Regions from separate parts of the Arthrobacter sp. CMU6 genome, predicted to be linked through region 1. Evidence: predicted binding sites of a transcription regulator. Region 1 holds the regulator's gene; the other holds the start of a gene.

What was found. Region 1 encodes HrcA, which represses chaperone genes, less so after heat shock. Its sites were predicted from a motif close to TTNGCACTCGNNNNNNNCGAGTGCNAA; they were not measured.
Region 2: AC5RWD_RS20830 (Hsp20/alpha crystallin family protein) is a predicted target of HrcA. The motif match lies at 2,173-2,199, and genes of this name have one in related genera.

Annotation. Positions count from the first base shown of each region.
Region 1 covers NZ_JBNHFL010000012.1:33,499-37,836, reverse strand. Annotated here, with positions in the region: gene hemW (radical SAM family heme chaperone HemW) at 1-351, shown strand, start outside; gene AC5RWD_RS10315 (DUF4870 domain-containing protein) at 476-895, opposite strand; gene AC5RWD_RS10310 (DUF3097 domain-containing protein) at 1,019-1,870, opposite strand; gene hrcA (heat-inducible transcriptional repressor HrcA) at 2,083-3,096, shown strand; gene dnaJ (molecular chaperone DnaJ) at 3,155-4,279, shown strand; gene AC5RWD_RS10295 (16S rRNA (uracil(1498)-N(3))-methyltransferase) at 4,282-4,338, shown strand, end outside.
Region 2 covers NZ_JBNHFL010000038.1:33,074-37,411, forward strand. Annotated here, with positions in the region: gene ftsH (ATP-dependent zinc metalloprotease FtsH) at 1-1,030, opposite strand, end outside; gene AC5RWD_RS20825 (hypothetical protein) at 1,056-1,367, opposite strand; gene AC5RWD_RS20830 (Hsp20/alpha crystallin family protein) at 1,635-2,060, opposite strand; tRNA gene AC5RWD_RS20835 (tRNA-Lys) at 2,274-2,346, shown strand; gene AC5RWD_RS20840 (hypothetical protein) at 2,411-2,659, shown strand; gene AC5RWD_RS20845 (MerR family transcriptional regulator) at 2,993-3,319, opposite strand; gene AC5RWD_RS20850 (Hsp20/alpha crystallin family protein) at 3,456-3,878, shown strand; gene AC5RWD_RS20855 (J domain-containing protein) at 4,010-4,338, shown strand, end outside.

The DNA.
Region 1 (4,338 bases):
GACTGGTGGGGCATCGGCCCGGGCGCGCACTCGCACGTGGGCGGGGTGCGCTGGTGGAACGTCAAGCACCCCACCGCGTATGCCGGCAGGCTCGGCTCAGGTGTCTCGCCCGCTGCCGGACGCGAGACCCTCGACGCGGAAACCCGCAACGTCGAAAAAGTCATGCTGGAAGCCCGGCTTTCCTCGGGGCTGGAAACTGCTGCCCTCTCGCCGACCGGAAAGAAGGCCGTGGCCGGCCTGATCGCCGACGGCCTCGTGGTGCCCGAAGATGCCTTCCGGGGGCGCCTGGTCCTCACCCTGAAGGGCCGCCTGCTGGCGGACGCCGTGGTCCGCAGGATCCTGCCGGACTGAATCTCCAGCCCGGCTGGCACCACCCGAGCATGGCCCAAACAACCGCAGGCGTGACTGACAGACAGCGGCCCCAGACCCGAATGAAACAGGTCTGGGGCCGCTGTCCTCGTGAGGACTATGGGGACTACTTGATCCAGCGGAGGTTGTACTGGTACCGGTGCGGCTGGCCCTTGTTGACGTGCACGCCGGCGGACACCGCGAAGCAGGTCAGCGCAATCCAGATGAGCGTGGCCACGACAGCGAACAGGTTGCCGACGACGGGAAGAAGCACCAGGAGGTTGGCCACGAAGGCTGCAATCGTCGGCGGCAGGGTGAAGTTGAGGGCTTCTTTGGACTCCTGCGCGGTGAACGGGCCGCGGTCACGGAAGATCAAGTAAATCAGCAGTGCCGGAACACAGCCGAGGATGCCGCCGAAGTGCGCGAGGGTGGCCCACTGCCGGTCCTCGCTGGCGGTCAGCGGAAGCGCGTTGGCCGGAACCCCATGGTACTGGGGCAGGTCCTGGCCGGACTGTGTGTCCCTGCGGTCGCGAGCGTCTTCTGCCACGGTGTCTTCCTTTAGCTTGCGTTGGTGCGATGGTGGCGCCGGGCCCGCGGTGCGGTGGCGCCGTACCAAGGATACCGGCCCGTAGGGCAATCGCGGGCTCAACGCCCAATCGCGGGACCGGAGCTACGGAACTGTTAGGAAATCGATGACCTCTTCCACCCGGCCCAGGAGGGCCGGCTCCAGGTCAGCGTAGGTGCGCACGGCGCCGAGGAGTTTCTGCCAGCCGAGGCCGATGTCTTCCTTCGTCTCGTGCGGCCAGCCGAAGGCCGTCAGGATGCCGGTTTTCCAGTCAGTGCCGCGCGGCACCACAGGCCACTGCGGGATGCCCAGTACGGAGGGCCGGATCGCCTGCCAGACGTCGACGTAGGGGTGGCCCACGATCAGCACGTTCCCGGCGGCGCCGGGGGACGCCATCACGGCGTCGGCGATCCTGGACTCCTTGGAATCGGGGACCAGGTGGTCCACCAGAACGCCCAGCCGACGGCCGGGACCGGGGCGGAAGGAGGCGACGGCCGCCGCCAGGTCGTCGATGCCATGGAGGGGTTCGACGACGATGCCCTCCACCCGGAGATCGTCACCCCAGACTTTTTCCACGAGTTCGGCGTCATGCTTGCCTTCAACCCAGATCCGGCTGGCCTTGGCGACCTGCGCGCGCTGCCCTTCCACCCGCACCGAACCCGACGCCGTCCGTGCAGCGCCCTGCCCTGCGGGCTTCGCTTTGGGGGCCGGGGGCATCAGCCGGATCGGCTGCCCCTCCAGGAGGAATCCGAAGCCCAGTTTGAAGGACCGCGACTTTCCGCGGCGGTCTTCGAGCGCCACCAGGTGCATGCCGCCGGACTTCTCCACCCGGGTTACTGCACCCACCCAGCCGGACTGGACGTCCTCGAGCACCATGCCGCGCTCCACCGGCACCTCGGGAAGGCTGTTCTTCGCGGGCGCTGCCATTTCCTGCGGGCCCCAGGTCTGGTACTGCATTCGTTCACCGCTCTGCACTCGGAAGGAGCCGCTCCGGCCGCGGGGATGCCGCCGGGGGACAGGCGCCCGGAATTTCGCCCGGAGCGGTACCAATGCTAACAACGCGGCGACTCATATTAGACTTGTTAGCACTTAGGCATGTCGAGTGCTAACCACAGCGTCTGCGGGCAGGATTAATGCCCCGCGCGGTTACGGCCAAAAGGAGGTGGACTGTGAGCGAACCACGGAAGCTTGAGGTGCTGCGCGCCATCGTGGAGGACTATGTCCATTCCCGCGAACCCGTCGGCTCCAAGGCCCTGGTGGAGCGACACCACCTCGGCGTTTCCAGCGCCACCATCCGCAACGACATGGCGGCGCTGGAGGACGAGGGCCTCATCACCGCCCCGCACACCAGCGCGGGCAGGATTCCCACGGACAAGGGTTACCGCCTGTTCGTCGACCAGATCTCGGCGGTCAAGCCGCTCTCCCCGGCGGAGAAGCGCGCCATCCAGACCCTGCTCGAGGGGTCCGAGGATCTTGACGACGTCCTGGACCGGACGGCCCGGCTCCTGTCGCAGCTGACCAACCAGGTCGCCGTCGTGCAGTACCCGCACCTGAGCCGCGCCGTGGTGCGGCACATTGAATTCGTGCTGCTGGCGCCCCGGAAGGTGCTGATCGTGCTGATCGCCGACTCCGGCAAGGTTGACCAGCGCGTCGTCGACGCCGGGCAGGACCTGTCGGACGACACGGTCGCCGCACTGCGCACCCGGTTCCTGACCGGTGTGGCCGGAACACCGGTGGCCATGCTGCCCCAGCACCTGGCCGCCGTCGTGGCCGGCTGCACTCCCGCCGAACGCCCCGTCGCCATGGCCCTCGGCAAAGGGCTTGAGGGCCTCGCCCACAACAGCCGGGAAGACCGGATGGTCCTTGCCGGAACGGCCAACCTGGCGCGGTCCAATGTTGACTTCCCGCTCAGCATCGGACCCGTGCTGGAGGCCCTCGAGGAGCAGGTGGTGATGCTGCGGCTCCTGAGCGACATGGCGCAGGACCCTCGCGGCGTGGCCGTCAGCATCGGCCGGGAGAACCCCTACGACGGGCTGGCCGAGGCGTCGGTTGTGGCCACCGGCTACGGCCCCGACGCCACAGCCAAGGTGGGCATCCTCGGCCCCACCCGGATGGACTACCCCACCACCATGGCCGCCGTGCGCGCGGTGGCCCGCTACCTTTCGAGGATTCTGGGCCCGTGACAGCACGCCCCGGACATTCTTTGACCACAGGCAGTACAACCAGGAAGAGATACGAACTTTGAGCAGCCACTACGACGTTCTTGGAGTCTCCCCGGAAGCCACCGGCGAGGAGATCAAAAAGGCCTACCGCAAGCTGGCCCGCTCGCTTCACCCGGACGTCAACCCCGGGGACGACGCCGCCGAACGGTTCAAGGCCGTCACCCACGCTTACGAGGTGCTGTCCGATCCGCAGAAGCGCAGGGTCTACGACACCACGGGCAACGAGAACGGCACCGACAACGGCTTCGGCGGCGGCTACGCCGGCCAGGGCTTCGCGTTCCAGGACATCTTTGACACCTTCTTCGGCGCCGGCGGCACGTCCGGGCCCGCGTCGCGTGTCCGCCGCGGCCAGGACGCGCTTATCAGCGTCCGGATCGACCTCCGCGATGCTGTCTTCGGCGTCAACAAGAAGCTGGAAGTGGACACGGCCGTCACCTGCCCCACCTGTGAAGGCTCCTGCTGCCGCGAGGGAAGCCACCCGGAACGCTGCGACATCTGTGGCGGCAGCGGCCAGGTGCAGCGGGCGGTCCGTTCCATCCTCGGCCAGGTCATGACCGCCGCACCCTGCGGATCCTGCGAGGGCTTCGGCACGGTCATCAAGGACCCTTGCAACGAGTGCAGCGGCCAGGGCCGCATCCGCAGCCGCCGGTCCCTGACCATCAAGGTTCCGGCCGGCGTTGCCACCGGAACGCGGATCCAGCTCTCCGGTCAGGGTGAAGCCGGCCCCGCGGGCGGCCCGTCCGGCGACCTCTACGTGGAAATCCGGGTCAACAACGACGCCACCTACGTCCGCGAGGGCGATGACCTCCACGCGACCCTGAACATCCCCATGACTGCCGCTGCCCTTGGCACCGAGCTGAGCCTGGAGACCTTCGACGGCAAGCAGGAGATCGACGTCAAGGCGGGCACGCAGTCGGGCGAGATCATCACCCTCCGCGGCCTCGGCGTCACCCACCTTCGCGGCTACGGACGCGGTGACCTCAAGGTCCACCTGCAGGTGGAAACCCCGTCCAAGCTCGACCCCGCCCAGGAGGACCTGCTTCGGCAGCTGGCAAAGCTCCGCGGCGAGCAGTTCTCCGAGGGCAAGCTCGCAGCCAGCGGCGGCGTCTTCGCCAAGCTGCGGGACCGCCTCGGTAACCTGTAGCGGTGAGCAACCCCGTTTTCTTCACCCCGGCCGGCGCGCTGGACGGAACGGTCCCCGGT
Region 2 (4,338 bases), on a different contig from region 1:
CGCCCACGGCAAGGGAACCGCTGCGTTTCCGCCCGATCGCGTCGATCTCGTCGATGAAGATGATCGAAGGCGCCGCATCGCGGGCGGCCTGGAAGAGTTCGCGGACCCTGCTGGCTCCCACCCCGACGATCATTTCGACGAATTCGGAGGAACTGGCGTGGAAGAACGGGACCCCGGCTTCTCCCGCCGTCGCCCGGGCCAGCAGTGTTTTTCCTGTTCCGGGCGGGCCGCTCAGCAGAACGCCCTTTGGTGGTTTGGCTCCAATTAGCCGGTACTTGTCGGGTGCTTTCAGGTAGTCAACGACCTCGGAGATCTCGGCCTCGACTTCATCGATACCGGCCACGTCCTTGAAGGTCACCCGGATCTTCCCTGGGTCCACCGGCTGGAATTTCTTCCCTCCCCCCATGCCGAACAGCCCGGATTGCCGCTTGAGCAGCCACAGGTAGAACAGGACGAGCAGCGCTATGGGCGCCACGGACAGCAGCAGGTTGAGCAGCAGTCCCCGTTCCTGGATAGCAGGGGTGGCGCGCACGGCGACCTTGTTTCGCTCCAGAACGCCGAGAAGGTCATCGGCAGCGAAGGCCGGCCGCTCGGTGGTGAATTGCTGATAATTGGCTGTCGCTCCGGGCAGGGGCCGTTCCTGCCTCAGCGTTCCCTCAATCGTGTTTCCCCGGGCGAAGATTTCGGAGACGTTGTTGGACGCCACCTGTGCCTTGAATTCTGTGTATGGTACGGGCTGGGGACGGGCTGACTGATCCTGAATCGAGAGCGCGGCAAAGACAGCAACGTATAGCAGGGTGGCCCACAGTGCCCACTTCTGCCAGGCTCCCCAGCCCCTGGAACCCTTTGGGGAGCCTGCGCCGCTCTCACCACCCGGCAGACCCTCCGTCCGCCAGGGAACCGTACCCGCACCGGCCCCGCTACCCGGCCGGCCATCAGCTTCGGTCTTTGGATCAACAACCGGGGAACGATCCGGCATAGCCCTGCACACCTCCACTTCTTCTGTTTGGAAAGGAACTTTTCCTGGCATGGCCGCCAACGGAGGGGCTTGACCGTCACGGGACCCTCCGGGCGAACCATGGTTTGGTCCTGGTGCGCCGGTCAGACGTGGCCGGTGGCAGTTCCGCGGCTTGTTCGTCGGTGAGGGCGCAACGGATCTGCGTGGTTGTCATCCGCTCAATCGAGTCCCGGGGCACGAACCTCGGGCCCGCCCCGGTGGCGACGACGATGCCGTGGAAAATGTCCCCTCTGTCATCCAGGACCCGGTCCAGCGTGCCAAACGCCCGTCCGGAGCGGGAGATAACCGGCGTCCCCCTCGCCAGGGCTGTGTAGGCAACCGGCCGGCCCTCATCATTCACCGCTGTCACCCCCTTCCTGGAACATTGGTCGGCAGTCGTGAAGCCGGAAATGGTTGGGTCAACAGGGGCGGCGATCCCTGTGTGGTCCCCGGCCGCATGCGGCCGGACACCAATGGAACGGTCCCCGGCCGCTCACGCGATCGGGGACCGCCGGTTGAGGACAGCCCGTGCGCTGCTGCTGCATGTGCGCTACAAGGCGCGGTGGCGTTGCATTTCTGAATGCCTACCGCCCGATGAGGCAGCGTTAGCGTGTAACGGGCGTCCCGTGCCGGTCTGTTAAGCCGCGTTGATCTGGGGCTGCTGGCCTCCCTTGGTTTCGATTTCGATCTTCCGCGGTGCGGCCTGGGCGGCCACGGGAATGCGCAGGGTCAGAACGCCGGCGTCGTAGCCTGCCTTGATGTTCTCCGTCTCCATGGCGTCCCCAAGGATGAGCTGTCGGCTGAAGACCCCGCGGGGGCGTTCTGCTGCCACCATCTCGGTGCCTTCGCCGACCGGGTCCTTCCGTTCGGCGCGGACAGTCAGGACGTTCCTGTCAACGCCCAGGTCAATGGAATCGACCTCGACTCCAGGCAGGTCGAGAGCAATGACGTATTCCTCACCTTCCCGCCACGCGTCCATCGGCATGGCGGCGGGATGGGCCACGGTGCCCAGCACCTGTTCGGCGAGGCGGTCCAGCTGACGGAACGGATCGAGCATCAACATGACATGCCTCCTTGATCATCTTCGACCGGATCTGCATCCGCTGACATAGATTTAAATAGCACCGGCCGCCGCCCCGTGCAAGAGTTTCCGGGGGCTCTTATGCCCAAAAAATCTTGCGCCTGCGGCGTGGAAGTGCTACTAAATCTATGGTTGGTGATATAGATCCTGATGAGGAGAGGGAGAGAAGGCGACGGATATTGCTCAGGGCGGCGGGCACCCGTAGCTCAGCTGGAAGAGCAGGGGACTTTTAATCCTCGGGTCGTGGGTTCGATCCCCACCGGGTGCACACCTGAACAGCGCACCGGACTCCCAGTCCGGTGTGGATCCAGATGAAAGGGCGGTGATACGAGATGAATCCGGAGCTCCAGGGGCTGAGGGCGCTGGCTGCAGTCATAGCAACCGCCGAAGCCACGCTGGACGTGGCATGCCGGACCCTTCGGGAGTCCGCCACGGCATTGCTGCGCACCGGAGATGCCACCCTTGCCGAGGTCAGTGAGGCCACCGGCCTGGACCAGGGTGAACTGCTGGAGCTGCTCAGCCGGAACCTTCCAGGACGGGAACCGTCCTGGAAGCAACCCGGGATCGCAGGACTGTCCTAGAGACAGACGTTCAGCTCCCGGGCCGAAGCCAGACCCATAAGATGGCTGCCCGCCGGTGCGCGAGCATGGAAGCCGCGGCCGCCAGGGACGAATCCCGGGACGGTGTCATCTATCCGCTCCGGGTTCGAATCCTTGGCCGCTGAACGGAACGCTTCTGCACGGAACAGTGAGCCGGAATGCCGGGCGGGAGCTCTGCCGTCGCCGGCGGGTCGCTGACCTTCCCGCCCGGCGGTCCGTCCGGGGCCGGAGCCCCGGGCCGTTCGGGCGTTCGTGCTGGAGAAGCTTCGCCGGCGCCCGTCGGCTGTACGCCGGCCGTCCCTGCCCCTGCTTGCCTTATACGCCGTCACTGTTGTCGTTGTCCTTGATCGGGCGGGAGGTGCGGGCGCGCTTTAGCTGGCGCCGGAGCCGGGTGTTGTCCATTTCCAGTTCCAGCACCTTGGCCACGCCCGCCAGGTTGAGCCCCTCATCGAGGAGTTCTCCGATGCGGCGGAGGACCGCGAGGTCGGATTCGCTGTACTGGCGGGTGCCTCCCTCTGTTCGTTTCGGGGTGAGCAGGCCGCGGCGCTCATAGAGCCGGATGTTCTGCTGGCCCGTTCCCAGCAGTTCCGCCACCACTGAAATGGCGTACAGCCGGCGCCCGCTGCTGCGTTGGTTTGCCATGGGTTTCCCGTCAATCTGGTTGGATATTCCTCTTGCATCAGTTTGTCACCAGTGCTATAAGAAATCTATATCCACTGTCACAGATACCCGGCGGTGGGTAGCCATGGAATCTAGATGCTGAAGGGAGTGGGAAATGATGCTTATCCGTACTGACCCGTTCCGTGAGCTGGACCGGCTCACGCAGCAGGTCTTCGGAACAGCAGCCCGTCCGGCGGCCATGCCGATGGACGCGTGGCAGGAGGACGGGGAATTCGTGGTGGCGTTTGACCTGCCCGGGATTTCGCCCGACGCCGTGGATCTGAACGTTGAACGGAACGTCCTTACCGTCCGGGCGGAGCGCCGGGACGCCACCCAGCCCAACGTCGAGCTGGTGGTTTCCGAGCGGCCGCGCGGCGTCTTCAGCCGCCAGCTGATCCTGGGCGACACGCTGGACACCGAGAACATCAAGGCCAGCTACGACGTCGGTGTGCTGACACTGCGGATCCCCGTTGCCGAACAGGCAAAGCCGCGGAAGATCGAAATCGAAAGCAAAGGCCAGCAGCAACAGATCGGAACATAACGCTTCGATGCACGCGAAGGGGCGGCATCCGGAATCCCGCGTCCAGGCGCGGGACCGGAGGCCTGCCCCCTACTGCTGCCACTGCAACCGCAATACGCAAAAGAATCCTGCCAGCAGCAACAGGCTTCATGATGACCAGACCTGTCCCGGACCACTACGCAGTCCTGCACGTTTCCGCTGACGCAACGTCACGGGAAATCGCCCGCGCCTACCGCGCCCTCATGCGCCGGCACCACCCCGATGTCGCCGGCGGTGAGTCCGCGCCCGCCGAACTGCAGCTCATCATGCAGGCGTTCTCCGTGCTCCGGGACCCCCAGCGCCGCCGCGCCTATGACCGTGAAGCCGCCCGCACCAGGAAATCTGTTCCACCCGCCAGGGCGACCGGGCCTCAGGAACATCCTGAAGCGGACGCTCAGGAGGCGCGCCCACGGGCAGAAAGGCGGAACGGCCGCCCGCAGGT